Regions from separate parts of the Streptomyces sp. NPDC001194 genome, predicted to be linked through region 3. Evidence: riboswitches for the same ligand, from Rfam matches in the RefSeq annotation. Region 3 holds a riboswitch; each other region holds the start of a gene.

Region 1 (9,791 bases), on a different contig from region 3:
ACGTTCGGCTCCGAGAACGTCAGCCACGGCTGCGTGGGCCTCAAGGACGTCCGCGGTGCGGGCGACGGCAAGCAGCCCGCCGCGTGGTTCTTCGACGAGTCCCTGATCGGCGACGTCGTCATCGTGAAGAACTCCAAGGACAAGCAGATCGCCCCGGACAACGGCCTCAACGGCTGGAACATGGACTGGGCGGAGTGGATCAAGTAGTCCTCCCCCGCGCGTAGTCGAGTGGCCCGGTGCTGTGACCCACGGCACCGGGCCACTTGTCGTTAACCGCCGCTAACCTTTCGCGTATGACCCTCTCTCTCGAAGTCTCCGAAGGCGTCGGCACCCTCCGCCTGGACCGCCCGCCCATGAACGCCCTGGACATCGCCACCCAGGACCGGCTGCGCGAGCTCGCGGTGGAGGCCACCGACCGGGCCGACGTGCGCGCGGTGATCATCTACGGCGGCGAGAAGGTGTTCGCGGCCGGCGCGGACATCAAGGAGATGCAGACGATGGACCACGCGGCGATGGTCGCCCGGTCCCGCGCGCTCCAGGACGCGTTCACCGCCGTCGCGCGGATCCCCAAGCCGGTCGTGGCCGCCGTCACCGGCTACGCCCTCGGCGGCGGTTGCGAGCTCGCGCTCTGCGCCGACTACCGGATCGCCGCCGACAACGCGAAGCTCGGCCAGCCCGAGATCCTGCTGGGCCTGATCCCGGGGGCCGGAGGCACCCAGCGGCTCTCCCGGCTGATCGGCCCGTCCAAGGCCAAGGACCTCATCTTCACCGGCCGCATGGTCAAGGCCGACGAGGCGCTCGCCCTCGGCCTCGTGGACCGGGTCGTGCCCGCCGCCGAGGTGTACGAGCAGGCCCACGCCTGGGCCGCCAAGCTGGCCCAGGGCCCGGCGATCGCGCTGCGCGCCGCGAAGGAGTGCGTGGACGCGGGCCTGGAGGCGGACATCGACACGGGTCTGACCATCGAACGCAACTGGTTCGCGGGCCTGTTCGCCACGGAGGACCGCGAGCGCGGCATGCGCAGCTTCGTCGAGGAAGGCCCGGGCAAGGCGAAGTTCGTCTAGCCGGAAAGCCGTTGGTCCTCCCTAGGGGTGGATTAGCCAGGCCTTAAGGCAGCCTTAAGGGGTCGGGGAGATCCACTCCCGGTGATCTTCCGGGAGCAGCGGGTCACCGCAGATCAGGGTGGTCCCACAGCTCTCCGGTTGCCCCGCGCATATGACGGAACGCCCCCTTGGAATCCATGATTCCGGGGGGTGTTTTCCTGCGGAACGGCCCGGGCGGGCACATCGGCCGTCCATGATGGGTTCATGGCGGGCCTGGAGGGTGTGGAACAGCCGCGGCAGCGCAGCAGCGCTTCCGCCGTACGGCTCACGGCGGCTCTTGAGGACGAACAGGGCCTCAAGGCACTGGAGTTGTACGGTAATCCTGCTGAGGCGGAAGTGAACCTGCCGTCCATGCCGGAGTCGGCGCGTGAGGCCCGCCGGCTCGCCCAGTACGTGGTGATCCGCTTCTGGGGGTTCTCCCCGCAGGTGGCCGAGCACACCGTCCTGCTGGTCTCCGAGCTCGTCGGCAACGCGGTGCGGCACACCGGTGCCCGGTCGTTCGGCTTACGGATGCACCGCAGGCGCGGCTGGATCCGGGTCGAGGTGCGCGACCCCTCGCGCGGGCTGCCCTGCCTGATGCCGGTGCACGAGCTGGACACCACCGGGCGGGGGCTCTTCCTCGTCGACAAGCTCTCCGACCGCTGGGGCGCCGACCTGCTGCCGCGCGGCAAGATCACCTGGTTCGAGATGAGGGTCGCGGACCGCTGACGGCGGACCGATCCGTGTGGGGCGTCATCCGCGGCCGTCCGCCCCGCCCCGGAATGCCTGAAGCCCCCGGTCGCCGTGATGGGGCTTCGTGGGGGCTTCATGGGTGCGCCGAGGATCGAATGGGGTGTGATCCTCGGCGTGGCGACTTCGCTCGGGTCAATGGGGAAGCCGTGATTCCGACTATGGCAGACGGGCGACCAAACGCCAAAAGTCCCAACCTGGACATAAGTGTGCAAATAATCAGAGTTTCGGGATAAATCCTAGGTGAGGTGGGCCACTCACCTCGCAATCGATGAATAACTATCCACCGCTCCGTGTGATTCATTGATCAAATACCGGACACTCCCTCGTCCGGGTGCACCCCGACGAAGGTCCCGAAATGGGTCAATCGTTATCTTCTGCGGCATCCACCCCTTAAATGGGCAGGTGCTCTGCTACCCGGACCGCCGATCCGCCCTCCGCGCCGGGGCCGCGGCCGCCGTCGGCGCCCTCACCGCCGCCTGCGGCACGGACGCCCGTACGCCCGACGGCCCGCCGGCCGAGGCGGCCTCGGCGAAACCCGCCCCCGTCCGGGCCGCGGCCGCGCCGCGCCGGTTCCCCGGCCAGCCCGTCGAGATCGCGCACGGTCCGCGGGACCGCCCCCGGGTCGCCCTCACCTTCCACGGCAACGGCGATCCCTCCATCGCCCGGGCCGTGCTGGCCGAGGCCGAAAGGGCGGGCGCGCGGGTCACCGTACTGGCGATCGGCAGCTGGCTCGACGCCCACCCGGACATGGCCCGCCGGATCCTTGACGGCGGCCACGAGCTCGGCAACCACACCCAGCGCCACCTCGCGATCAACGACATGCCCGAGGCGGAGGCCTACGCCGAGATCACCGGCTGCGCCCAGCGGCTGAAGCGGCTCACCGGCTCCATCGGCACCTGGTTCCGGCCCTCCCAGACCCAGTACGCCACCCCGCTCGTCAAGGAGCTGGCCCGGCGGGCGGGCTACCCGCACGTCCTCTCGTACGACGTGGACTCACTCGACTTCACCTCGCCCGGCGCCGCGGCCGTCATCCGCACCGTCACCGGGACGATCCACGGCGGATCGGTGGTGAGCCTGCACTTCGGCTACGCGGACACGGTCGACGCGATGCCGCCCCTCCTCGAAGAACTCGCGCGCCGCAAGCTGCGCGCGGTGACCACCACGGAGCTGCTGACCTCATGACGACCACCCGCCTTCCCCGGAAGGCCACCGTGCTGCTGGCCGGTCTGGTCCTCGCCGCCCTGGCCGGCTGCGGATCGGCAGACAAGGAGCCCGCCGGGGCGCTCGGCTCCGCGGCCCCGGCCCGGCAGCCCGCGCCCGTCAAGGCCGTCCCGGCCGTACCGCCCGGCCTGGCCGGCATGCCGCCGCTCCTCGACCCGAAGGACGTGTACGCGGCCGACCGGCCGAACAACCTCTCGCCGCTGGTCAAGGACTTCCCGTCGCGGGTCTACGTACCGAACACCACCTCCAACACGGTGTCCGTCATCGACCCGAAGACCTACAAGGTCATCGACACCATCCCGGTCGGGATCCAGCCCCAGCACGTGGTCCCCTCCTGGGACATGAAGACCCTGTGGGTCAACAACAACCGCGGCCACACGCTCACCCCGATCAACCCGGCCACGGGCGAGGCGGGCGAGCCGGTCGAGGTGCACGACCCGTACAACCTGTACTTCACGCCGAACGGCAAGTACGCCATCGTGATGGCCTCCATGGACCGCGAGCTGGTCTTCCGTGATCCGCACACGATGAACCGGGTGAAGACGGTCCCGGTGACCTGCTTCGGGGTCAACCACGCCGACTTCTCCTCCGACGGCCGGTACTTCATCGTGAGCTGCGAGTTCTCCGGCGAGCTGCTCAAGGTCGACACCGAGAGGATGGAGGTCGTCGGCCAGCAGAAGCTGCCCTTCGAGGGCGCGATGCCGCAGGACGTCAAGGTCTCCCCGGACGGGAAGACCTTCTACGTCGCCGACATGATGGCGGACGGCATGTGGGTGCTCAGCGGGGACAAGTTCGACATCCCCAAGCTGCTGCCCACCGGCAAGGGCACGCACGGTCTCTACGTGAGCCGCGACTCCAGGGAGATGTACGTCTCCAACCGGGGCGAGGGCAGCATCTCCGTCTTCGACTTCAAGCAGAACAAGCTCACGAAGAAGTGGGAGCTCCCGGACGGCGGCAGCCCCGACATGGGCGGCGTCTCCGCGGACGGCAAGGTGCTGTGGCTGTCGGGACGCTACAACTCCGAGGTCTACGCGATCGACACCACGACCGGGCAGCAGCTCGCCAAGATCCCGGTGGGCGGCGGCCCCCACGGCCTGGCCGTCTACCCCCAGCCGGGCCGCTACTCGCTCGGCCACACGGGGATCTTCCGCTAGCCGCGGCCCCCGGACGGAGCAGGGCGGGAGTGCAGCTACCCTTGGCCGGTCAACAAGCACCGAGAAGGGGTGGATCCCAGTGGCTGACATCGAGAGCGCGCGGGCGACGTTCGGCAAGTTCGACGCGGACGGTGACGGCTTCGTCACGGCGGACGAGTACAGCGCGGCCATGAAGGCGATGGGCGACGCGTTCGTCACCGGCTCCGTCGCGGACGCCGTGATCGCCGCCAAGGACGCGAACGGCGACGGCCGCATGAGCTTCGACGAGTTCTGGGCCGCCCTGAACAAGTAGAGCCAGCCCTTGCGAGCCCCCGCACCGCCCCCTGCCGGGCGGCGCGGGGGCTTCGCACTGCCCGCGCGGCCCCGGCGGATCAGGTCATGTCCTCGACCTCGGCCAGGGCCTCCTCCAGCCAGCGCAGCCAGAACGTCTCCAGGCCGGTGCCGCCGTGCAGCACGAGCCGGCGCAGCCGGTCCTCGTCGGAGTCCCGCCCCGGCGGGAAGTCCCGCTCCTCGATCGCCTCGTAGACCGCCAGCTGGCGCCGGTGCAGCTCCAGATGGCGCCGCAGCTCGGCGGCCAGCCCGTGCGGCCCGACCACGGCCGCGGCCCGGATCCGCAGCAGCAGCGGATCCCGGATGGCCTTCGGGTCCTGGCTCTCGCCGACCCACCGTGCGAGCTCCGCGCTGCCCGCGTCCAGCACCTCGTACTGCTTCTTCCGGCCCCGTACGGGCACCTCGCCGGGCAGCGCCCGGATCAGCCCGGCCTCCTCCAGCCGGCCGAGCTCGCGGTAGATCTGCTGGTGCGTCGCCGACCAGAAGTACCCGATCGACCGGTCGAACCGCCGCGTCAGCTCCAGCCCCGACGAGGGCTTCTCCATCAGGGCGGTGAGGATGGCGTGCGGCAGCGACATGCCGCCATCCTAGGGATGCGCGCGCCCGCGGACCGCGATCGCGTTCCCTACTGCCAGGCGGCCAGGGCCTGCGGGGTCTTCGGACCCGGGGCGTGCGGGTCCAGGAGCGCGTGGGCCCGCAGGAAGGACGTCACCGCCGGGGACCAGGCCTGGCGCAGGCCCGCCGTGGCCAGGAGCCGCGGATCCGAGAGGAGGGTCTGCGCCGGGCCCGTACGGATGCCCGACGGGGTCAGCACCGCCGCGTCGTCGGCCCAGCGGACCGCCAGGTCCACGTCGTGCGTGGCCATCACCACCGTGGTGCCGGCCGCCCGCAGCCGGGCCAGGACGTCCAGCAGGCGCTCCTGTCCGTCCGGGTCCAGGCCCGCCGTCGGCTCGTCCAGGATCAGCACCCGCGGAGCCATGGCCACCGCCCCCGCGATCGCCGCGCGCTTGCGCTGGCCGTACGAGAGCAGGTGCGTGGGGCGGTCCCGCAGGGCCGTGATGTCCAGCGCGGCGAGCGCCGAGTCCACCCGGGCGCGCACCTCGGCCGCAGCCAGCCCCAGGTTCAGCGGCCCGAAGGACACGTCCTGCTCCACCGAGGCCGCGAACAGCTGGTCGTCCGGGTCCTGGACCACCAGCTGCACGGCCGTGCGCAGCCGGGTCAGCCCGGCCCGGTCGTACGACACCGCCGCGCCGTCGAGGCGCAGCGCGCCCGTGCCGGGCCGCAGGCCCCCGCTCAGCAGCCGCATCAGCGTGGTCTTCCCGCTGCCGTTGCGGCCGAGCAGGACCAGCGCCCGGCCCTCCGCGATGGCGAAGTCCACGCCGGACAGGACCGCGGGGCCGTCCTCGTACGCGTAGCCGGCGCCGGCCAGTTCCACCAACGGGTTCACAGGTACAGCCCCTTCAGGGTGAGGGTCAGGGTGATCAGGGCCGCCAGCAGGGCCCCGGACGCGGCCAGGAACCGCCAGGACAGGGCCGCCTCCGGTACGAGGACCCGCAGCGCGCCGTCGTAGCCGCGCCCGGCCAGCCCCTCCTGGAGCCGCGCCGCGCGGTCGAAGGCCCGTACGAAGGAGGTGGCGGCGAGCCCGGCCAGCGAACGCCACGCCGCGGCCCGCCCGGACGTGCCCAGGCGGGCCGCCTGGGCGCGCCGGACCCGGGCCGTGGAGTCGAGCAGCAGGAAGCCGATGCGGTACATGACCAGGGCCACGTCCACCACCGGCGCCGGGACCCCGGCCCGGACCAGCCGGGGCAGGACGTCCGAGACGGGCGTGGTGAAGGCGAACAGCAGCACGCCGAGGGAGGCCGCGGAGGTCCGCAGGAGCAGCTCCGCGGCGTGCCGGGGGCCGTCGGGCGCGAGCGAGACGAACCCGGCCGGGCCGCCGACGGCGACCAGCAGCGGCAGCGCGCCGGTGAAGCAGAAGCCCAGCGGGATCCGGAAGGCCCGCCACAGCTGCCGCCCGGCCACGCCGGCCGGACCGAGCAGCACGGCGAGGGTGGCGGCGGCGACCAGCGGCCCGCCGGGCCAGGGCGGCAGGCACACGGCGGTGACCGTCAGCCCGAGCCCCAGCAGGGCCTTCTCCAGCGGATGCCGGCGCCGCCACCGGCTGCCGTGCGCCGCCACGTCGATCGGCAGCACCGCCTACGACTCCGCGGCGGCCGTGCCGGGCGCCCCGGAGCCGTCCGGAGCACCCGCGGCGGCGGCGAGGGCGGCGCCCTGGCGGCGGCCCTTGCGGACGCCGAAGTAGTACGCGAGCACGCCCGCGCCCAAGGCCGCCTGGAGGGCGAACAGGGCCGACTCCACCTCCCCGGAGGGGGGTTCGTACAGCGGCGAGAACCAGGGCTCGTAGTCCGGCTTCAGCTCGGTGATGGCCGTCTCCGCCTGCGCGTCGGCGCCCGTGAACGGCTCCTCCTTGCCCTCGCCCATCCCGAGCGCGATCGGCAGCACGGCCAGCGCCGCCACCAGGAGCAGCAGCAGGCCGTTGATCTTCGTGTTCCGGCTCATGCCCATCAGACCGCCGCCTTCCGCTCGCCCTGCACGCCGCGCCCGCTCAGCTTCGCCACGCCCAGCCGGACCAGGTCCGACCTGCTCGACTGCATCAGCAGCCGCATCACGAGCACCGTCAGCAGCCCCTCGCTCACCGCGAGCGGGATCTGGGTCACGGCGAAGATGCCCCCGAACTTCGCGAGCGCGCCGAGGAACCCGGTTCCCGGGTCCGGGAAGGCCAGCGCCAGCTGTACGGAGGTCACGCAGTAGGTGACCAGGTCGGCGAAGAAGGCGCCGAAGAAGACGGTCACCATCAGCGGGACGCCGAAGCGCTTGAGCAGCAGGTAGACCCCGTACCCCGCCCACGGCCCGGCGATCGCCATCGAGAAGACGTTCGCGCCGAGGGTGGTCAGGCCGCCGTGCGCCAGCAGCAGCGCCTGGAAGAGCAGGGTGATCGTGCCGAGCACCGCCATGATCGGCGGCCGGAACAGGATCGCCCCGAGTCCGGTCCCCGTGGGGTGCGAGCAACTGCCCGTCACGGACGGGATCTTCAGCGCGGACAGGACGAAGGTGAATGCTCCGGACGCCCCGAGCAGCAGCGTGCTCTCCGGGTTCGCCTTCACCTCGCGGGTGAGGGCGCGGACGCCGTGGACGACGAACGGAGCGGACGCGGCGCCCCAGGCGACCGCGTGCAATGGGGGCAGGAACCCCTCGGCTATGTGCATGTGTGGGGAGACCTCTCCAGCACCTCGTGGATGGACAACGCGCCCCGGCCGGTCTCCTGGCTCACGGGTGCTGATGCCCTGGCCCCGCCTTCCCGGGCGGTGCGGAACATCCCGCGCCGCCCAGTGGCCTCCCGAAGGAATGGAGCCGGACTTCCCGTTCACAGTGGCGAGGGCCGCACCGGTTTCCCACCGGTTTCCCGAACACCAAGGCCAGCTGACCCTAGTCGGAGGGACGGACCTGTACCAACCCGGCCCGAACGCCCGGACGCCCGAACGGCTGCGGTCCGCTGGCGGCCCCGGCCGCCGCCGCGCAGGCTGGCGGCGTGCCCGCCGACTTCGACTACTCCGACCTGACCGCCGTCTACGTCAACTGCACCCTCAAGCGCTCGCCCGAGACCAGCAACACCGAGGGCCTGATCGACCGCAGCCGCGCCGTCATGGCGGCGGCCGGCGCCCGGACCTCGCTCATCCGCGCCGTCGACCACGACATCGCCACCGGTGTCTGGCCCGACATGACCGAGCACGGCTGGGAAAGCGACCAGTGGCCCGTCCTCTACAGCCAGATCATGGACGCCGACATCCTCGTACTGTGCGGCCCGATCTGGCTCGGCGACAACAGCTCCGTGATGAAGCAGGTCATCGAGCGGCTCTACGCCTGCTCCTCGATCCTGAACGAGCGGGGCCAGTACGCCTATTACGGCCGCGTCGGCGGAGCGCTCATCACCGGCAACGAGGACGGCGTGAAGCACTGCGCGATGAACGTCCTCTACAGCCTCCAGCACCTCGGCTACGCGATCCCGCCGCAGGCCGACGCCGGCTGGATCGGCGAGGCCGGGCCGGGTCCCTCGTACCTCGACCCCGGCTCGGGCGGCCCCGAGAACGACTTCACCAACCGGAACACCACCTTCATGTCCTGGAACCTCATGCACCTGGCCGCCCTGCTCAAGCGCGGGGGCGGCATCCCGGCGCACGGCAACCAGCGCTCGGAGTGGGACGCCGGCTGCCGCTTCGACTTCCCGAACCCCGACTACCGCTGAGCGGTGTCCGGCCGGGCCGGGGGGGGGGGGGGCCCGCGGGCCCCCCCCCCCCCCCCCCCCCCAAACCCCCCCCCCCGGGGGGGCCGCCGGCCCCCACACCCGCCCCGGGCCCGGGCCCCGGGCGGGTGGGGGGGCCGCGGGGGGCGGGGCCCGCCCCCCCCCCCCCCGGCCCGGCGGGGGGGGGGGGGGGGGGGGGGGGGGGGGGGGGCCCGGGCGCCCCCCCCCCCCCCGCCGCTCCTCAACGGCACACGTTGCGGTGCACGACGTCCAGCACGAAGCGCTCGGGCCCGTGCAGCGTGAAGGAGCGGAAGGAGGGCTTGCCGTCGAAGGCGGCGCCGAAGGTCACGTACCCCTCGAAGTCGCCGGTCAGGGCGAGCCCCTTCAGCCGCGGCAGACGGATCTTGACCAGCTCCGGTCCGCGGTACGTGCCGTTGCCCGCGCGGTCGTGCGCCGCGGCGGGATGCAGCCGGATCTGGAGGAAGTGCTTCCCGGCCAGCGGAACGGGTGCGCCGGACCCGTCGTGGACCAGTCGCGGGACGCGGGTGACGGTGGCCTGGGGGACGTGTCCCCGCAGGTCGATGACGATGCGGTCGTACGTGCAGTGCCCGCCCCAGCGGGCGTTCACGACGAGCGGCGCGGGCCGGACGGCGGCCGAGGCCGGCGCGGCGAGGGTGATCCCGGCGGTGAGCAGCGCACCCGTGGCGAGGGCCAAGAGCCGCCGGCGGCGGAGATGGTTCATGACGTCCCCCTGATTCTTCAGAGGCGGGGACCGGTGTCACTGCTGAGGACACTCCCCGGCGGGCTCATGGTTGCACCCAGACCGCATCAAAACAAAAGAAACAATCCCAAAAAGGACCCTATCGGGGCAGGAGGGTGCTCAGCTCGGCGTCGAGGTCGTAGTGCCGGCGCTCCTCGCCCCGCGGCACCAGGGTGACCAGCCGCCTGCACAGC
Region 2 (9,791 bases), on a different contig from region 3:
GCTGGCTGGCTGGCTGGCTGGCTGGGCGGCTGGGCGGAAGGCGGTGTTCCCGGCCCAGGATGTGAGAGACGGCCCGGCCGGGGCGCAGGACGCGGCCCGGGCCCCACCCGGATGGCGGCCCCCGCTCACCCCGTGGCGCCGCCGGGGAGCCGCTCACCGGTGTGTCATCCGTGCTCCGGCGGACGGTGCCCCTTCAATGGGCACCTCCGACCGAAAGGGCACGGCATGACCTCCTCCGCGCAGCACACCCGCCGAGCGGTCGTCACGGGCGCGTTCGCCCTGGCCGCCGGCTCCGCGCTCTCCGTCCTCCCGGCGGGCCGGGCGCACGCCGCGGCCGCCGCGGCGGCCGCACCGGAGATCGTGAGCTGCGCCGGCTGGGGGGCGCGGGCCGCGTCCGAGGCCGTGGTGGTCCTGTCCAACCGCCCCGAGCGGATCATCGTCCACCACACGGCGACGCTGAACGTGACCGACTACTCGCAGCAGCGCGCGTACGCCCTGGCCCGGGCCATCCAGACGTACCACATGGACGCCCAGGGCTGGATCGACACCGGGCAGCACTTCACGGTCAGCCGCGGGGCGTTCGTGATGGAAGGCCGCCACAACAGCCTCGCGGAGCTGCGCACCGGCAAGCGCCAGGTGCGCGCGGCGCACTGCGTCGGGCAGAACACGGTCTCGATCGGCATCGAGAACGAGGGCACGTACATGACGGAGGAGCCGCCGACGGCGCAGTTCTCGAAGCTCGCCGACCTGTGCGCCCACATCTGCACCCAGTACGGCCTGCCGGCCTCGGAGATCTACGGCCACCGGGACTTCAACTCCACGTCCTGCCCCGGCGACCGCCTCTACGCCCTGCTCCCGACCCTGCGCAAGCAGGTGGCGACCCGGCTGGGCACCTCCCTGACGGAGCCCGAATCGAACCCGATCCAGGACCTGATCGACGACGCCGCCACCCACGCGCTGTCGCCCTTCCCGGAGTACGTCCCTGAGCGACTGCTGCGCCGGCAGTTCCGCTGAGGACCGCGTCACGCACGCATCCGGCTGCCGACGCCGACTTCGGGGGCGCTCCCACCCGCGCCGCGAGGTCGGCGTCTTCGTGCGCCGGGAATCCGGTACGAGCCGGTGCCGTCGGACGTGTTGAAGGATCTGTTGACGCGGGTACGTGACGAGGTATTCCGCATCTCCGCCCAACCACCCGCCGCACTGGACCGGTTGCCCGCCTTCACGCGTATTTTCATGACGAGAGGCGGGCCCAGGACCGGACTTCGGACGGCCCGGACAGCGCACCCATCCGGACAGGAGTGAGCCACATGTCCCTGCTCGCCACGATCCTCGTCGTCGTCGGCCTCTGGTGTGCTGTCGCGGTCGCCCTGGCCTCCTGCTTCAGCGCCTACCGCATGTGGTGTCGCAGCGACCGGCGGCGCCGGGGCGCGCCCGGCCGGCTCGGCGCGGAGACCGGGCGTTCCTGAACCGCTCCCGTCACGCGGGCGCCGGCCGCCGGCCCCAGGCGGTGATCATTCCGGGTGAGAGGGCGGCGCAGTCCGCCGAGCCGAGGTACCGGACCGCCTCCTCGATCGTCGACTCGTCCACCAGCCCGGTGGCCACCATCGCCTCCCGGGCCCGGCCCCAAGTCCCCACCCAGAAGCGGCTGATGGGGCTGTCCGGGGTCAGGGGCGGCACCCGGATCTCGGCGGCGACGGACACGAGTCCCGCGTCCCGCAAGTGCTGTGGGTACTGCGGGACCCACGAGATGTCGGTGCCGATCGTGTCCCGCAGCCCCTGCCACATGGCCTCCATGACCCGGGTGTACGGGCTCGGCGGGGCACTACGGCCGGTCAGGTCGACGGCATCGCTGAGGACCAGCACCCCGTCGTCGGCCAGCAGATCGCAGAGCCGGTCGATCATCCGCCGCCACGAAGGCAGGTGCATCAGCACGAACCGGGCGTGGACGAGCTGGAACCGGCCCCCGGGGTCGAAATCCGGCGCGACGGCGTCCGCCTCCAGGAGATCGAGCCCCGGCAGCGGGCGGGCGGCGAGGAAGCGGACGTCGCGGTCGACCGCGAGCACGCGCGTCACCCCGGCCTCCTCGATCAGCCGCCGGGCGACGGTGCCGGTCCCGGCGCCCACGTCCAGGCAGCTCCAGCCCGGCCCGGCGCCCAGGGCGCGCAGGCGGTCCAGCGTCATGTCGTCGTAGGTGAGCGCCCCGAGGTCGATACGGTCGTCCTCGCCCGCCTGCTCGGGCCGGAACACCGCCTCGCCGTAGCGCCCGCGCCCGGCACCTGTGCTCATGCGTCCCATTATCGCCGCGCCGCCGCGGAGCCGCCCGGCGAGAACGCCGGGGCGGGGCTCCGGCCGGGTCCCCGGGCGCCGGGCGGGATGCGCCGCTCGGCGCGATGGCCCGCACGGCGCGGCTCCGCCCCGGCGGGCCGGGCATCGATCCGCCCGATGTCCCGGCCGCTGTCGGGCAGTTGGCCTATCCTGCCCCCGTGGACCAGCTGATCGCCGAAGACCCGACCCGCATCGGACCGTACCGACTCATCGCCCGACTGGGCGCCGGCGGGATGGGTCTGGTCTACCTGGGCCGCTCCGAGGGCGGTCGTACCGTCGCCGTGAAAGTGGTGCAGGCCGAGTACGCCGGCCACCCCGAGTTCCGCAGGCGGTTCGCCCGCGAAGTGGCGGCCGCTCGGCGGGTGGGCGGCAGTTGTACCGCGGCCGTGCTCGACGCCGATCCGGAGGCCGCCGTCCCCTGGGTGGCGACCCAGTACATCCCCGGCCCCGACCTGCACGCCGTCGTCGCCGAGCACTTCGGGCCGCTGCCCGAGCACTCGGTCCACACCCTCGCCAACCGCCTCGCCCTCGCCCTCCAGGCCGTGCACGAGGCGGGACTGATCCACCGCGACCTCAAGCCGTCCAACGTCCTCGTCACCGTCGACGGCCCCCGCGTCATCGACTTCGGCATCGCCCGGGCCATGGACAGCCTGGCCGAGGAGCACAGCCTGCACACCCGCACCGGCATGCTGATCGGTTCCCCCGGCTTCATGTCGCCCGAGCAGGTCCGCGGCCTCGAGCTCACCCCCGCCAGCGACGTCTTCTGCCTGGGCGCCGTCCTCGTCTACGCCGCCACCGGTCGCCTCCTGTTCGGCGCCACGGACACCGGCCTGAACGCCCACCTCTTCCGGGTCGCCGAGGAGGAGGCGGACCTGACCGGGGTGCCGCAGGCGCTGGTCGAGCTCGTCCGCGCATGCCTGCACAAGGACCCGGCCCGGCGTCCGAGCCCCCGGGAGGTGGCCGAGCGTACGGGGCCGGATCAGGCGGGGGAGTGGCTGCCGGGCGCCGTACTGGCGCAACTGGGTCGCCATGCGGCCGAGTTGCTGGACTTCGCCCCGTCGATCCCGGCCCAGCACCGGCCGGAGCCCCAGGTCCAGGTCCAGGTCCAGGCCCCGGCCCCCGCGCAGGCGCCCGCCCCGCAGGACCGGCGCCCGGCCCAGCCGCCGCCCCTGCCGCCCGCCTACGCCCCGACGTCCCCCGCGCCCTTCGATCCCGCCCGGGGATTCGGACCGCCCCCGGGCGCACCCCCGGGCCCGTGGCCGCAGCACACGCCCCCGGGCCCCCTGCCCGACCTCGCGCCCGCGCACCCCAGGCGCTGGTGGGGCCTGGCGGTGATCGCCCTGGTACAGCTGATGGCGCTGCTCCAAGCGGCGAACCTCAGCGTCGCGCTTCCGGCCATCGCGGCCGACCTGCACCTGTCCTCCGACGGCCTGCGCACGCTGGAGAACGTCTATTTCATCGCCTTCGGCGCGGTGCTGCTGATCGGCGGGCACATCGCGGACCTGGCAGGACGCAAACGGACACTGATCGTCGGCCTGCTCGGCTGCGCGGCCGCCTCCGCGCTCGGCGGCTCGGCCGGGGACGCCGGCACGCTCGTCTGGGCCCGCGTCCTGCAGGGCGTCTTCGGCGCGCTGCTCACGGCGTCCGCGCTGTCCCTGGTGGCCACCGGCTTCACCGATCCGAAGGAACGCGGCAGGGCGTTCGGGATCTACGCCGCGATCACGGCCTCCGGCACGGCACTCGGGATGGCCGAGGGCGGCTGGCTGCTCACCGCCATGAGCTGGCGCTGGTCTCTGTTCGTCGGCGTCCCCATCGCCGTGATCGGCCTGATCGGGACGCTCACCCTGGTGCACGAGCGCCCGGGCCGCACGGACGGCCACTTCGACGCGCCGGGCGTACTGCTCGGCTCCGGCGGGGTCGCCGCCCTCCTCTACGGACTGAACGAGGCCCAGAACAGCGGCTGGGCCGCCCCCCTGACCCTGGTCCTGCTCGTGGGCGGCCTCCTCCTGCTCGTGGGCTTCCTGTGGTGGCAGTCCGCGGCGGCGAGCCCGCTCCTCCCCGCGTACGTCTTCAAGGACCCGGACCGCGCCGGCGGCCTCCTCGGCATGCTCCTGGCCGGAGCCGGCACCGTCGCCCTGTACCCGGTCGTCGGCTACCACCTCGCGACCGCCCTGCGCTACGACCCGGTCATGGCCGCAGCGGCCTTCCTCCCGATGGTCGCCGCGATCGTGATCGGCTCCACGCAGGTCTCCGCCCGGCTGCTGCCCCGCGTCGCACCCCGCGTCCCGATCCTGGGGGGCCTGGTGCTCACCGCCGTCGGGCTGCTCCTGCTGACCCGCCTGGGCTTCGACAGCTCGTACGCGATCGGGGTGCTGCCCGCCCTGCTGCTCATCGGCCTCGGGATCGGCATGGCCTTCGTGCCGATCCTCGCCACCGTGACCGGCGCGGTCGCCGCGGAGCGCTCCGGCGGCGCGGCGGCAGCCGTCCTCACGGCCCAGGAGCTGGGCCTGGCGATCGGCGCGGCGGTGCTGGGCACCGTGATCTCCGTCCACGTGGACCGCCTGCGCGCCGGATCGGTGCTGCCCGTCATGATCGAGAAGGAGCTGCTGCGCGCCGAGACGGTGAACTTCTGGTGGGCGGCCGGCAGCGTACTGCTCGCGGTCCTGGTCGCCGCCCTGACGATCAGGTCCCGGGGGCCCCGGGGCGATGCGCAGGCCGCCCCCGCCGCGGGGACGTGATCCTGCGCGCGTTCACCCGAGGCGGTGGAGCCGGCCGGACTTCCGGTGGAGGGGGTGGACTTACTAGGACGTCCGACTATATGTTCGTGAGCGAGCCCGCGGTGCAGGGAAGCCGGTGTGAATCCGGCGCGGTCCCGCCACTGTGACCGGGAAGCGTGCTGTCCAGCAGGTCAGGCCACTGACGGAGAGATCCGCCGGGAAGGCCGGGCGGCGCGCGGTGATCCGGGAGTCAGGATACCGGCCGTGGGGTGTTCCGTGTTGTCCACGAGGATGGAGAAGACACGCATGGCACCGGTACGTGACCACGGCCCTGGTGATCCGGCGGAGTTCGCGAAGCACGCGGCCCTGACCGCGCGTTCGTAGCTCACCGAAGGCGTCCGCACCCGCGCCTGCACCCGCTTCCCGCAAGCGCGTCCCCCTCCGCGTCCGCAGCCGCGTCGGCACCCGCCATCGGCGATCCGCCGCACGCCTGCCGCCTTCGCCGTCCCGCGGCCGCCCGACGGCGGCGTGCACCACGACCGGTGCCGCCGCGCGGGCCCGCCGCGCCCTCCTCGGATCTCACCTGACGAGAGCAGGCTTCCCATGGTCCGTGAACTCACCCACTTCATCGGCGGAAAGCACACCACGGGGACCTCCGGTCTCCACGCCGACGTGTACGACCCCAATACAGGAGCCGTCCAGGCCAGGGTCCCGCTGGCCGGACGCGCCGACACCGAGGCGGCCGTCGCCAACGCCGAGGAAGCGCAGCGGGAATGGGGCCGGTGGAACCCGCAGCGACGCGCCCGCGTCATGCTGCGCTTCCTCCAGCTCGTCGAAGGCGAACGCGAGGCGCTGGCCCGGCTGCTGTCCGCCGAGCACGGCAAGACCGTCGCCGACGCCCACGGCGACCTCCAACGCGGACTGGAGGTGGTCGAGTTCGCCGCCGGGATCCCGCACCTGCTCAAAGGCGAATTCACCGACAACGCCGGCACCGGCATCGACGTGCACTCCCTGCGCTCCCCGCTCGGCGTCGTCGCCGGGATCACCCCCTTCAACTTCCCCGCGATGATCCCGCTGTGGAAGGCCGCGCCCGCCCTCGCCTGCGGGAACGCCTTCGTCCTCAAACCCTCGGAGCGGGATCCGTCCGTACCGCTGCGCCTCGCGGAGCTGTTCCTGGAGGCCGGTCTGCCCCCGGGCGTGTTCAACGTGGTCAACGGAGGCAAGGAGGCCGTCGACACCCTCCTGGAGGATCCGCGCGTCCACGCCCTCGGCGGCGGATGCGAGCTGGCCATGCTCTGCGACATCCTGCTGGCCTCCGACACCGCCGTCTTCGGGCAACCCGAGATCAAGCTCGGGGTGATCCCCGGCATCGGCGGCTCCCAGCGGCTGACCCGCGCCGTCGGCAAGGCCAAGGCGATGGAACTCTGCCTGACCGGGCGGACCATGGACGCCGCCGAGGCCGAACGGGCCGGCCTGGTATCCCGCGTCGTCCCGGCGGACGAGCTGCTCGCCGAGGCCCTCGCCGTCGCCGAAACGGTGGCCGCCATGTCCGCCCCCGTCGCCATGATGGCCAAGGAGGCCGTGAACCGGGCCTTCGAGACCACCCTGGCCGAGGGCGTCCGCTTCGAACGCCGCCTCTTCCACGCCGTGTTCGCCACCGCCGACCAGAAGGAGGGCATGAGCGCCTTCTTGGACAAGCGCGCCGCGGAGTTCACCCACCGCTGACCGGACTGCGATCCGCCCCCTCTCCCGGCCGGGAGAGGGGGCGGATCACCTGGTCCGGCGATCGCGCGGAGCGCCCCGAGCCCGCGCCCGGACCGTCAGCTCCCCAGGGCCCGGCGCAGGCCGAGGCGGTCGGTACCGAGCTTGGTGAAGACCGCCGAGAGGAGTTCGGAGACCGCCTGCGGGCTGCTGTGCATCTTCGCCGCGATCGCCGTGTTGTCCAGACCGAGCGCGGCATGCTCGGCCGCCGCGCTCTCGGCCACCGTCAGCGTGTCCTGCTCGAAGGTGTGCAGCCGGCGCGGGCGCAGGCCCGCCGACACCAGCTGGGAGCGGGCGCGGCGCGCGAGGCCGTCGGCGCCGCAGGCCGCGACGGTCTCCATGCCCCGGTAGAGCTGCTGCGCCGCCCGGTGCGGGTCACCCAGGGTGTGCAGGGCCGTACCGTGGTCGACGAGCGCCTGGGCCAGCTCGCAGGCGGCCGGGGACTGTTCGAGGTGCCCCACCGCTTCCTGCAGCAGGACGGCCGCGTGTGCGGGATCCGTGGCCGCCGCCGACACGCGCAGGGCGTGGCCGATCACGCTGGACGTGCCGAACGCCCGCGCCCGGGCCACCGCTTCGGCCGCCGTGGCACGTGCCTGGTCGGGCGCGCGGGACACCTGCGCCAGCGCCAGGTCCAGTTGCCACGGACTCCACGACGGATTGCGGGTGCCGCGCAGATCCAGCCGCTTGCCCGCCGCGGCCAGGTTCTGCATCGCCTCGTCGATCCGGCCCTGGGCCAGCAGCAGCTTGCCCCACACGGCCTGCGGGTCGGGATAGACGACCGCGGCCGGGAACCCCTCGCCCAGTTTGTAGGTGTGGGCGACCCGCAGCGCCTCCTCCGTGTTCCCGCGCGCGAGCAGCGTCTCGATGAGCGTGCCGATCGCGTACCACTGCGCCGGGATGCCCTGCCCGACACGGTCGGCGATCTGCAGGCCGTTGCGCACGAAGTCCTCGGCCTCGGCGAGCCGCCCGCGCCGGTAGCGGACGTAACCGAGCAGGGTGTACACGAACGACAGGTGCGCGCCGCGCCAGCCCTTGCCCTCGAACTCGACGATGCCGGTGTTGAACAGGTCCTCGGCGCGGCCGGGCTGGTCGCAGTACATGAGCGTGACCGCGATGACCGAGGGCACTTCGAACCCGAAGTCCTGGTCGGTCCAGCTCATCCCGCCGTCGAGCGCCTGTTCCGCGTACTCCAGCGCCGTCGTGGCGGGCTCGCCGCGCATGGCGGCGTCCCAGGCCCGCAGGCCCAGGATGTGCCGCTCGGCCAGACCACGGCCGGTGATCCGCTTGGCGAACTGGGCGAGGAGCCGGGAGCGGGCGGGCGAGTTCTCCTCGTCGACCCGGACCGAGTTCCACTTGAACTGCTCGGCCTGCATGCGCAGCCGCGTACGGGAGCTGGTGGCCCGCTTGGCCTCCTCCTGGAGGAGCCCGGCGGCCTCCGCCAGCTGACCGGTGTGGGCGAGCGCCTGGGCCAGCCGGTACGTGATCGCCTCCCGCAGGCCCTGCTCGGCCTTGGGCTCCTCCAGCGCGGCCCTGAGCTGGTTGATCGTGGTGGCGGGATCGTGCAGGAGGTTCGCGGAGCCGAGCTCGAACAGCACCTCGGCCCGGTCCTCCGCGTCCGGGGGCTCGCGCAGCGCCCGGGCCAGATAGCGGCGTGCGGCGTCGGGCGCGCCCGCGGAGAAGCTCTCGCGCGCCGCCTGGCGCAGCTGCTGCACGACCCAGGGGTCGCCGTCGGGGTGCATCTCCAGCAGGTGCCGGGCGGCGGCCGCGGCTCCCTGCCCGTCGTCGACCAGTGCCTGCGCGGCCATGCCGTGCATCGCGACGCGCACACCGGGCGGGATCGACCGGTACACGGCGGTGGCGACGAGCGGATGGAAGAACTCGACGACCTCCTTGCGGCGCAGGCCGGTGAGGACGGTCAGGATGCGCGCGGCGCGCAGCTTGTTGATGGCATCGGCGACCTGTGCGTCCCCGAGCGCCGCCACGCTTCCGACGATGCCGGTCGGTACGGCGGTGCCGAGGACCGCGGCCGCCCAGGCGAGCCGGACGATGGAGGGCCCGAGCTGTTCGAGGCGGTCGATCAGACCGCTGCCCTTGACGGCGGAGGCCAGGTCGCGCAGCTCGGGGATGCTGTCCTGGTGCGGCTTCAGCTCGCGGTCGCGGCCCTTCATGGCCAGTTCGACGACCTCGAAGGGGTTTCCGCCGGTGATCGCCCAGCACTCGCGGCAGAACACGTCGTCCGCGCTCTGGCCGAGCGCGTCCCGCACTATGCGCGCCACCGCGCTGGTGGTGAGGGGAGCGAGCTCGTGCGGACGGGTCCCCTGGCGCCCCATCAGCGCACGCAGTGCGCCGGCGCCCGCGGGGATCTCGTCCGGGCGGCAGGCCACCATGATCAGCATGGCGAGCTCCTCGGCCCGCGCCGCGAACGCGGTCAGCCAGGCCAGGGACTCGGCGTCCGCCCAGTGCGCGTCGTCGAGGATGAGGACGACGGGCGCGCTGCGGACCGTCAGGTGGGTGACGACCCAGTCCAGGCCGTCGCGCACGCCCTGCGGGTCCGGCGCCGTCGGGCTTTCCGGGGCCGCGGTCAGTCCGAGGGCCGGGGCGACGATGCTGTACCAGGTGCCGAGGACGTCACGCCGTTCGTCCTCGGTCATGGCGGCGAAGGCCGGCTGGATGAGCTGGCGCATCACGTGGAACGGCACCTGTTTCTCCTGCTCGCCGCCGCGGGCGAACAGTACGGTGCACGAGCGCTCGGCCGCGTGCCGGCGGGCCTCTCCCAGCAGGGTGGTCTTTCCGATGCCGCCTGATCCCGCGAAGGTCAGGACACCTCCGCGGCGTGCGGTCGGACCGTTCTCCGAGGTGCCGCACAGCTCGTCCACCGCGCGGTGGATCGCGCGAATCTCGGATTCCCGCTCGAGCAGCGGCTGGGTCGCCCACCCTCGCGGTTCCGTGACATGTGACATTCTTGCCCCCTCCAGCGCGTGCGGCCGA
Region 3 (9,791 bases):
CTCGTCCCAGATGTCGGAGCCCGGATCGCCGGGCTGCGGCTCCAGCATGCCCATCTCCCGGGCCCAGAGCACCAGTTCGCGGCGGGCCAGGTCCAGGTGCGGGCTGAGCGTCAGCGGGAACGGCATGTGGAAGTCGGGCAGCAGCGAAGGGCCCACCTTCCGGAACGGCACGTGCGTGAAGCTGCGCCGGCGCAGCTCCACGGAGCGGGGGGTGAACAGCGAGCGCAGGTCGAGGGCGGCGGTGCCCGGTCCGGTGGGCAGGAACGGCAGGCGGAGCGGGGCCGCGGCCGCCCCCTTGGCCTCCTTGTTCATGTAGCGGCTGGAGACCATGTGCCATTCGTGGCCGCCGGACTGCCAGTCCTGCAGGCCCTTCGCGTACGCGAGTACGGACGCCATCTCGACGGGGTCGAGCCCGTGCTGCGCGGCGAGCGCGGGGACCTCGGCGAGGGCCGTGTACTCGAACTGCTGGAGCCGGGAGGTCAGCAGGTCGTTCGACAGGTCGGCGGCCTCCTGGGTGGTGCAGCCCAGGAAGGTCTCCAGGACCAGGACGGCGTTGGAGAGTTCGCCCTCCTGCTCCACCTCGCGCTGGTAGGAGAAGAGGTCGTTGCGGATGTGCACCGCGTCGGAGAAGGCGTCGCGGAGCACCTCGAGCGGGCGCGCGTGCGCGACGCGGGCCGGCACCTCGGCGGACACGTACTCGACCAGTCCGGCGGACCACGGGGCGCCGCCGACCTTGCGGCGCATCTCGATGTATTCGAGCGGGTTGGCCACCCGGCCGATGTTGATGTTGTGGAGCTCCCACATCGACTCGTTGAGGAGGTTGCGCGTCGACTCGGAGAACCGTTCCCTCCAGTCCATCGACATCGCCGGCACGGTCCGCGACCACAGGTCCTTGAGGCCCGCCTCGACCGGGTTCGCCGGCTCGGGGAACCCGTCGGCGAGATCCATCGGCATGAAGGCGGCCAGCCCGTCGAGGTACTTCTTGGCGCCCTCGCGGTCCTGGGTGCGCTTGTAGACCTCCAGGAAGTGGTCATCGAAGAAGAAGACCCACACGTACCAGTCGGTGACCAGGTCGAGCGCGTCGCCGCCGCAGTCGGGGTGGGTGTACGAGCACAGCAGCGCGTAGTCGTGGGCGTCGAGGTCCCGCTCGTCCCAGACGCCCGACCCCTCCAGCATCCCGAAGCCGCGGGCCCACCGCTTGGTGTGCGCTCGGGCGGCCTCCAGATGGGGATTCAGGCGCGCCGGATACGGCACATAGAAATCCGGCAGTTGAAACGGCTGTGTCACGGCGGGCTGGACCTTTCGTCCGGGGGCGCGGAGGGCCCCCTTGCCTGCGGCCCCCCGCACGAGATCAGCACCCGCCTACCCCTGCCGGCCCCGGGATAAGGAACACTTCACCGCATCAGGTGACGTGAGAGCCGTTCCGCGGCGGCGGGGGCGCGCGGGGGATAGGCCCCGCGCCCCGGAGCTCCGGTCGGGGGGAGACGGTGTGACCGTGAAGCGCGGCAGGCCGTCCGGCTGCGTCCGGAAGGGCGCCGAGCGGGACGGACGGGTCCACCTCGGCATGTACTGCCAGAGCTGAGCGCGACGCACGGCGCCCGGCCCACCGAGGCGGTGTGCCGGGCGCCGTTCCGTGTGCCGGGGGCGGCTACTCCGCCTCGGCCTCCAGGTTGCCTTCCGTGTCCAGGTAGACCTGGCGGAGGGATTCGAGGATCTGGGGGTCCGGCTTCTCCCACATGCCGCGGGACTCGGCTTCCAGGAGGCGTTCCGCGATGCCGTGCAGGGCCCAGGGGTTGGCCTCCTCCAGGAAGGCGCGGTTGGTCGGGTCCAGGACGTACGTCTCCGTCAGCTTGTCGTACATCCAGTCCGCCACCACGCCCGTCGTGGCGTCGTAACCGAAGAGGTAGTCCACCGTCGCCGCGAGTTCGAAGGCGCCCTTGTAGCCGTGGCGGCGCATCGCCTCGATCCACTTCGGGTTCACCACACGGGCGCGGAAGACGCGGGACGTCTCCTCCACCAGGGTGCGGGTCTTGACCGTCTCCGGGCGGGTCGAGTCGCCGATGTACGCCTCCGGGGCCGTGCCCCGCAGGGCGCGGACCGTGGCCACCATGCCGCCGTGGTACTGGAAGTAGTCGTCCGAGTCGGCGATGTCGTGCTCGCGGGTGTCCGTGTTCTTCGCGGCCACCGTGATCCGCTTGTACGCCGTCTCCATCTCGGCGCGGGCCGGGCGGCCCTCCAGGCCGCGGCCGTACGCGTAGCCGCCCCAGACCGTGTAGACCTCCGCGAGGTCGGCGTCCGTACGCCAGTCGCGGGAGTCGATCAGCTGGAGGATTCCGGCGCCGTACGTGCCCGGGCGCGAGCCGAAGATACGGGTCGTGGCCCGGCGCTCGTCGCCGTGCTCGGCCAGGTCCGCCTGCGCGTGGGCACGGACGAAGTTCCGGTCGGCGGGCTCGTCCAGGGACGCCGCCAGCCGTACCGCGTCGTCCAGCAGGCCGATGACGTGCGGGAACGCGTCCCGGAAGAAGCCCGAGATGCGCAGGGTCACATCGATGCGGGGACGGCCCAGCTCGTCGAGCGGGATCGCCTCCAGCCCCGTGACGCGGCGCGAGGCCTCGTCCCAGACCGGGCGGACGCCCAGCAGGGCGAGCGCTTCCGCCACGTCGTCGCCCGAGGTGCGCATCGCGCTCGTGCCCCACAGGGACAGGCCGACCGAGGCCGGCCACTCGCCGTTGTCCGTGCGGTAGCGGGTGAGGAGGGAGTCGGCCAGCGCCTGGCCCGTCTCCCACGCGAGGCGGGAGGGGACGGCCTTCGGGTCGACCGAGTAGAAGTTCCGGCCCGTGGGCAGGACGTTCACCAGGCCGCGCAGCGGGGAACCGGACGGGCCCGCCGGGACGAAGCGCCCGTCCAGGGCCGCCACCACGTTCGCGATCTCGTCCGTCGTGCCGGCCAGCCGCGGGACCACCTCGCGGGCGGCGAAGTCCAGTACGGCCACCACGTCGGCCGAGTGGCCGGCCGCGACCGAAGCCACCGCCCCCGGAGCCCAGTCCGCGTCCTCCATCGCCTGGACCAGCGCGCGGGCCGCCTCCTCCGCCTCGTCGGCGGTCGTACGGGTGGCCGCGGACTCGTCCAGGCCGAGCGCCTCGCGCAGACCGGGCAGGGCCGTCGTACCGCCCCAGATCTGGCGGGCGCGCAGGATCGCGAGGACCAGGTTGACCCGGGCCTCACCGGTCGGGGCGCCGCCCAGGACGTGCAGGCCGTCGCGGATCTGGGCGTCCTTGACCTCGCACAGCCAGCCGTCGACGTGCAGCAGGAAGTCGTCGAAGCCCTCGTCGTCCGGGCGCTCCTCCAGACCCAGGTCGTGGTGGAGCTTGGCGGCCTGGATCAGCGTCCAGATCTGCGCGCGGATCGCCGGCAGCTTGGCCGGGTCCATCGCCGAGATCTGCGCGTACTCGTCGAGGTGCTGCTCCAGGCGGGCGATGTCGCCGTACGACTCCGCGCGCGCCATCGGCGGCACCAGGTGGTCGACCAGGGTGGCGTGCACGCGCCGCTTGGCCTGCGTGCCCTCGCCCGGGTCGTTGACCAGGAACGGGTAGATCAGCGGCAGGTCGCCGAGCGCGGCATCGGGCGCGCAGGCCGCCGACAGGCCGGCGTTCTTGCCCGGCAGCCACTCCAGGTTGCCGTGCTTGCCCAGGTGGATCATCGCGTCGGCGCCGAAACCGCCGTCCTCCGCCCGCGCCTGGATCCAGCGGTACGCGGCCAGGTAGTGGTGCGAGGGCGGCAGGTCCGGGTCGTGGTAGATCGCGATCGGGTTCTCGCCGAAGCCGCGCGGCGGCTGGATCAGGACGAGCAGGTTCCCGCGGCGCAGCGCCGCGAGGACGATGTCGCCCTCCGGGTTGGCCGAGCGGTCCACGAACATGTTGCCCGGGGCCTCGCCCCAGTGCTCCTCCACGCTGTCGCGCAGCTCGGCGGGGAGCTCGGCGAACCACCGCTTGTAGTCGGCGGCCGGGATGCGGACCGGGTTGCGGGCCAGCTGCTCCTCGGTCAGCCAGTCCTGGTCGTGGCCGCCGGCCTCGATCAGGGCGCGGATCAGCTCGTCGCCGTCGCCCGAGACCAGGCCCGGGACGTCCTCGACGGGGCCGAAGTCGTATCCGCCCGCGATGAGGGTGCGCAGCAGCTCCACGGCGCTGGCCGGGGTGTCCAGGCCGACCGCGTTGCCGATGCGGGAGTGCTTGGTGGGGTACGCCGAGAGGACGAGCGCGACCTTCTTGTCGCGGCGCTCGATGTGCCGCAGCCGGGCGTGCCGGACGGCGATGCCGGCCACGCGGGCGGCGCGCTCGGGGTCGGCCACGTACGCGGGCAGGCCGTCCTCGTCGAGCTCCTTGAAGGAGAACGGGACGGTGATCAGGCGGCCGTCGAACTCGGGCACGGCGACCTGCGTCGCGGCGTCGAGCGGGGAGAGGCCCTCGTCGTTCTCCTCCCAGGCGCTGCGCGAGCCGGTCAGGCACAGGGCCTGCAGGATCGGCACGCCGAGCCCGGCGAGCGCGCCCGCGTCCCAGGACTCGTCGTCGCCGCCGGCCGAGGCCGTCGCGGGCTTGGTGCCGCCGGCCGCGAGCACCGTGGTGACGATCGCGTCCGCCGACTCCAGCCGCGCGATGAGCTCCGGCTCGGGCGCGCGCAGGGAGGACACGTACAGCGGGACGGGCGTCCCGCCGGCCTCCACGATCGCGTCGCACAGCGCGTGCACGAAGGCGGTGTTGCCGCTCATCTGGTGGGCGCGGTAGTACAGCACCGCGATGCGCGGGCCGTACGGGCGCACCGGGGTGCGCTCCAGCGGGCCCCAGGTGGGCGCCGCGGCCGGCGGCTCGAAGCCGTGTCCGGTGAGCAGCACGGTGTCGGAGAGGAAGCGCGCCAGCTGGTCCAGGTTGGCGGGGCCGCCGTGGGCGAGGTAGCCGTGCGCCTCGGCCGCGATGCCGATCGGGACCGTCGAGGCCTCCATCAGCTGGGCGTCCGGGGCCTGTTCGCCGGTGAGGACGACCACCGGGCGGGTCTGGTCCGGCGCCAGGAGCAGGTCGAGCCCGTCCTGCCAGGCGCGCAGGCCGCCCAGGAGGCGTACGACGACCAGGTCGACGCCGTCGAGCAGGGCGGGGAGGTCGTCGAGGGGAAGGCGGGAGGGGTTCGCGAACCGGTACGGCACGGGGCCGTCCGCGGCGCGGGCGCTGAGCAGATCGGTGTCGGACGTCGACAGCAGCAGGATCATGCGGCGGCATGCCTTCCTCGGGGTTTCCGCGCCCCGGGCAGTGAGGACAGCGGGAGTTCCTGACTCACCCGGCGGATCGCTCCGCGGGGTTCACAGTGGCGGGACCGCGCCGGATTCGCACCGGGCTTCCTCCCAGCGGGCCACGTGGCTCCGCCGGTGGTCATCTTAGGTGGCCTTCTCGCGGGCCGGGAGTGGGGGTGGCCGCGCCCGGGGAGCGGATCGGGGCAGGTCGGGCGGAGGGCGGGGCGCACGGGGCGGGTGGTGACGGACACAGGCCGGGGCAGGTCAATCGTGGGTATGCTCGCCGCCATGCCGCCCCAGCCCCCTTCCGCCGCACCGCGGGACGAACCGGTCATACGTGACCGCGGTGACGCCTGCCCCGGTGCGCTGCGGCTGCACGCGGCGGACGACGGGTACCTGGCCCGGATCCGGATACCCGGCGGAATGCTCGACGCGGACGCGGCCCTGCTGCTGGCCGACGCGGCGGACCGGCTCGGCGACGGCCGCATCGACCTCACCTCGCGGGGCAACGCGCAGCTGCGCGGGCTCGGCGCGAGCTGCGGGGGCGAGCTGCAGGGCGTGCTCGTACGCGCCGGGCTGCTGCCCGCACCCACCCACGAGCGGGTCCGCAACATCGTCGCCTCGCCGCTGACCGGCCTGGACCGGAGCGGTCTGCCCGATGTGGCGCCGTGGGTCGCGGAGCTGGACCGGCTGCTGTGCGCGAGCGGGGCGGCGGCCGGGCTGTCCGGACGCTTCCTGTTCGCCCTCGACGACGGACGCGGGGACGTCACCTCGCTCGACGCCGACGTGAACCTGGCAGCGGTCCGGGGCGGGGAGCGGGCCCTGCTGTGGACCGCAGATCCCGCGGACGCCCTGCTCGTGGCCGCCGCCGACGGGCCGCGGGCCGCGCTCGTCGCCGCCTCGTACTTCCTGGACGCCGTCCGCCGGGCCGGTACCCGGGCCTGGCGGGTGTCCGAGCTGCCCGCCGAACAGGCGCTGCGTTCCGCCGGGTTGGGGGTCCTTCTGGCCGCCGCCGGGATCCCGGCCACCGTTGTACGGGGCTCCGCCGTCCCGCGCGCGGCGGCACCCGAACCGGGCGTGGTGGAGGGTCCCGAGGGCACCGCGGCGCTCAGCGTGTTCGCGCCGCTGGGCCGCCTGACCACCGCGCAGTGGCGCCGCCTGGCCGGCCTCACGGGCCGCGTCCGGCTGACTCCTTGGCGCGGGATCGTCGTTCCCGGCCTGCCCGCCCGCGCCGCCGAGGACGCCCTCGCCGGGCTCGCCGGGGCCGGGCTCGTGACCGGCCCCGACGATCCCTGGCGGTCCGTCACCGCCTGTACGGGACGGCCGGGTTGTGCGAAATCCCGCGCGGACGTGCGCGCCGACGCGCGCGCCGTCGTGGCGCAGGCACAGCCGCGGCAGCCGCCCCCGCAGGGCACCCGGCTGCTGCCCGTGCACTGGTCCGGCTGCGAACGCCGGTGCGGGCACCCCCGCGGCACCGCCTGGGCGGACGTGGTCGCCACCGCCGACGGGTACGACCTGTCCGCCACCGGCCACGCCCCGCTCCGCGGTGTCCCGGCCTCCGAACTTCCCGCGGCCCTCGCGGCCGTACGCCGCACCACCTCCCACGACGCAGCGAAGAAATGAGCGAGTACACAGTGTTCGAGTACGAGAAGGACGGCGCGGCGATCTACCGCCAGTCCTTTGCCACGATCCGCGCCGAGGCGGACCTCTCCGGGCTGCCCGCCTCCGTCGCCCAGGTCGCGGTGCGCATGATCCACGCCTGCGGAATGACCGACCTGCCCCAGGACCTCGGCTACACCCCGGACGTCGTGCTCCGCGCGCGGGCCGCGCTGCACGCCGGCGCGCCGATCCTCTGCGACGTGCAGATGGTCGCCAGCGGCGTCACCCGCAAGCGGCTGCCCGCGGACAACGAGGTGATCTGCACCCTCTCCGACCCCGCCGTCCCGGCCCTCGCCGCCAAGATGGGCACCACGCGCAGCGCCGCCGCCCTCGAAGTCTGGCGCGACCGCGGACTGCTGGAGGGTTCCGTGATCGCCGTCGGCAACGCGCCGACCGCGCTGTTCCGGCTGCTGGAGATGATCGAGGAGGGCGCCCCGCGCCCCGCGGCCGTCATCGGCGTCCCGGTCGGCTTCATCGGCGCCGCCGAGTCCAAGGACGCGCTCGCCGCCCACGCCTCCGGGCTCGACCACCTGATCGTGCGCGGCCGGCGCGGCGGCAGCGCCATCGCGGCCGCCGCCGTCAACGCGATCGCGAGCGAGGAAGAATGAGCACCGCAGCCGGTACCGGAAAGCTGTACGGCGTCGGGCTCGGCCCCGGCGACCCCTCCCTGATGACCCTGCGGGCCGTCGAGATCATCGCCGAGGCCGATGTCGTCGCGTACCACAGCGCCCGCCACGGCCGCTCGATCGCCCGCTCGATCGCCGCGAAGCACCTGCGCGCCGACCACGTCGAGGAGCCGCTGGTCTACCCGGTCACCACCGAGACCACCGACCACCCCGGCGGCTACCAGGGTGCGATGGAGGAGTTCTACGAGGCCTCCGCCGCCCGGCTCGCCGCGCACCTCGACGCCGGCCGGACCGTGGCCGTCCTCGCCGAGGGCGACCCGCTCTTCTACGGCTCGTACATGCACATGCACAAGCGGCTCGCCGACCGGTACGAGGCCGAGGTGATCCCCGGTGTGACCTCGGTGAGCGCCGCCGCGGCCCGCCTCGGCACCCCGCTCGTCGAGGGCGAGGAGGTGCTGACGATCCTGCCCGGCACCCTGCCCGAGGAGGAGCTCACCGCCCGCCTCGCCGCCACCGACTCCGCGGTCGTGATGAAGCTCGGCCGCACCTTCCCCGCCGTACGCCGGGCGATGGAGGCCAGCGGCCGCCTCGCGGAGGCCCGGTACGTGGAGCGCGCCACGATGGCGGGGGAGCGGACCGGAGTCCTCGCCGACACCGACCCCGACAGCGTTCCGTACTTCGCGGTCGCGGTCGTGCCCAGCCGCATCGGCAACCCGGGCAGCGTGCCGTCCGGCCCCGGCGAGGTCGTGGTCGTCGGCACCGGACCGGCCGGGCCGCTCTGGCTCACCCCCGAGACGCGGCGGGCGCTGGCCGACGCCGAGGTGCTCGTCGGGTACACCACCTACCTGGACCGGGTCCCCGCGAAGCCGGGGCAGATCCGGCACGGCTCCGACAACAAGGTGGAGTCGGAGCGCGCCGAGTTCGCGCTCGACCTGGCCCGCCGCGGCAAGCGGGTGGCCGTGGTCTCCGGCGGCGACCCGGGCGTCTTCGCCATGGCCACCGCCGTCCTGGAGGTCGCCGGGCAGCCCGAGTACAAGGACGTGCCCGTACGGGTCCTGCCGGGGGTGACCGCCGCCAACGCGGCGGCCGCCGCTGCCGGGGCCCCGCTCGGCCACGACTACGCCACCATCTCCCTCTCGGACCGGCTCAAGCCGTGGGAGGTCATCGCGGAGCGGCTGCGCGCCGCCGCCGCGGCCGATCTGGTGCTCGCCCTGTACAACCCGGGTTCGCGCAGCCGGACCTGGCAGGTGGCCCGGGCCAAGGAGCTGCTGCTGGAGCTGCGTCCGGAGCGGACCCCGGTGGTCGTCGCGCGGGACGTGGGCGGTCCGGAGCAGTCGGTCCGCGTCCTCGCGCTCGGTGAACTGGAGCCGTCCGAGGTGGACATGCGCACGATCCTGCTGATCGGCTCCTCGCAGACCCAGGTCACGGAGCGCCCGGACGGCACCCGCGTGACGTGGACCCCGCGCCGCTACCCCGAGGCCTGACCGGCGGTACGCACAGGCCGCCGCCCGGGGGCGCGACGAAGCGCCCGCGGGCGGCGGCCGGCCGCCCGCGGCGGCGGGCTCAGCACTGCCAGAGGAACGCCGCCCGGCCGCAGGGCTCGCAGACGTGCGCATAGGCGCTGCCGGAGCCGAAGTTGGGGGCGGTGAGGGGATCCGGACCCTCGTCCAGCCGGGCGACGAACTCCATGGGGCGGCCGCAGCCCGTGCAGTCGGGGGTCTCGTCGTACTGAAGCCAGTCGGCGGTGCCGCCGAGCCGGCCGAGCACCTCGTGCGCCGGGCGCCCGCTCCGCTCGGACCAGGCCTTGCGCGCGAGCCGGTACTCCGGCTCGGCCACCGTGACGAGCTCGACGGTACGGACCGCCCCCAGCTGCCGAACGTCCTCCTCCTCGTCCTCCTCGTCCTCGCCCTCGTCGTCTTCTTCGTCCTCGTCCTCGTCCTCGGCGGCGGGGAGCGCGGGCAGCGGCATCGGCACGAGCCCGGCCGACGGGAAGAGGTACGCCCTGTTGCCGCCGGACGTCGCGCTCCACTCCCCGCAACTGCCGGGGTCGTTGGCGCACATGAAGACGGCGAGGATCCCGCGCCCGCCGTCGAGGACGATCTGCGCGATGAAGCAGAGCGGCCCGGAGCAGGTCGTACAGGTGGGCCAGCGCGTGCCGGAGGGCGCCAGCGGAAGGCCGCCGATGCGGGTGACCGGGGCGTCGGGCGCGGCGGAGCCGTCGTGGATCA

The links. A riboswitch is a leader RNA that binds a small molecule or an ion and turns the genes downstream of it on or off. The one in region 3 is predicted to bind cobalamin.
Region 1: linked by a shared signal. The riboswitch ahead of ACFY1T_RS33080 (energy-coupling factor ABC transporter permease) and the one ahead of cobN (cobaltochelatase subunit CobN) in region 3 are both predicted to bind cobalamin.
Region 2: linked by a shared signal. The riboswitch ahead of ACFY1T_RS23605 (aldehyde dehydrogenase family protein) and the one ahead of cobN (cobaltochelatase subunit CobN) in region 3 are both predicted to bind cobalamin.

Annotation. Positions count from the first base shown of each region.
Region 1 is NZ_JBIAXU010000025.1:95,458-105,248, forward strand. Features, by position in the region: gene ACFY1T_RS33030 (Ig-like domain-containing protein) at 1-207, shown strand, start outside; gene ACFY1T_RS33035 (enoyl-CoA hydratase/isomerase family protein) at 294-1,061, shown strand; gene ACFY1T_RS33040 (anti-sigma regulatory factor) at 1,305-1,808, shown strand; gene ACFY1T_RS33045 (polysaccharide deacetylase family protein) at 2,235-3,014, shown strand; gene ACFY1T_RS33050 (YncE family protein) at 3,011-4,207, shown strand; gene ACFY1T_RS33055 (EF-hand domain-containing protein) at 4,287-4,499, shown strand; gene ACFY1T_RS33060 (PadR family transcriptional regulator) at 4,579-5,115, opposite strand; gene ACFY1T_RS33065 (ATP-binding cassette domain-containing protein) at 5,163-5,984, opposite strand; gene cbiQ (cobalt ECF transporter T component CbiQ) at 5,981-6,730, opposite strand; gene ACFY1T_RS33075 (energy-coupling factor ABC transporter substrate-binding protein) at 6,734-7,096, opposite strand; gene ACFY1T_RS33080 (energy-coupling factor ABC transporter permease) at 7,102-7,803, opposite strand; cobalamin riboswitch at 7,832-8,027, opposite strand; gene ACFY1T_RS33085 (flavodoxin family protein) at 8,127-8,840, shown strand; gene ACFY1T_RS33090 (hypothetical protein) at 9,079-9,579, opposite strand; gene ACFY1T_RS33095 (SsgA family sporulation/cell division regulator) at 9,698-9,791, opposite strand, start outside.
Region 2 is NZ_JBIAXU010000012.1:195,849-205,639, reverse strand. Features, by position in the region: gene ACFY1T_RS23625 (peptidoglycan recognition family protein) at 226-1,014, shown strand; gene ACFY1T_RS23620 (hypothetical protein) at 1,308-1,466, shown strand; gene ACFY1T_RS23615 (class I SAM-dependent methyltransferase) at 1,477-2,295, opposite strand; gene ACFY1T_RS23610 (MDR family MFS transporter) at 2,484-5,063, shown strand; cobalamin riboswitch at 5,170-5,302, shown strand; partial or broken gene ACFY1T_RS23605 (aldehyde dehydrogenase family protein) at 5,646-6,318, shown strand; partial or broken gene ACFY1T_RS23600 (enoyl-CoA hydratase-related protein) at 6,303-6,767, shown strand; gene ACFY1T_RS23595 (ATP-binding protein) at 6,863-9,763, opposite strand.
Region 3 is NZ_JBIAXU010000010.1:196,655-206,445, reverse strand. Features, by position in the region: gene ACFY1T_RS21615 (germacradienol/geosmin synthase) at 1-1,287, opposite strand, end outside; gene cobN (cobaltochelatase subunit CobN) at 1,649-5,257, opposite strand; cobalamin riboswitch at 5,290-5,428, opposite strand; gene cobG (precorrin-3B synthase) at 5,567-6,901, shown strand; gene ACFY1T_RS21600 (precorrin-8X methylmutase) at 6,898-7,545, shown strand; gene ACFY1T_RS21595 (precorrin-2 C(20)-methyltransferase) at 7,542-9,047, shown strand; gene ACFY1T_RS21590 (hypothetical protein) at 9,127-9,791, opposite strand, start outside.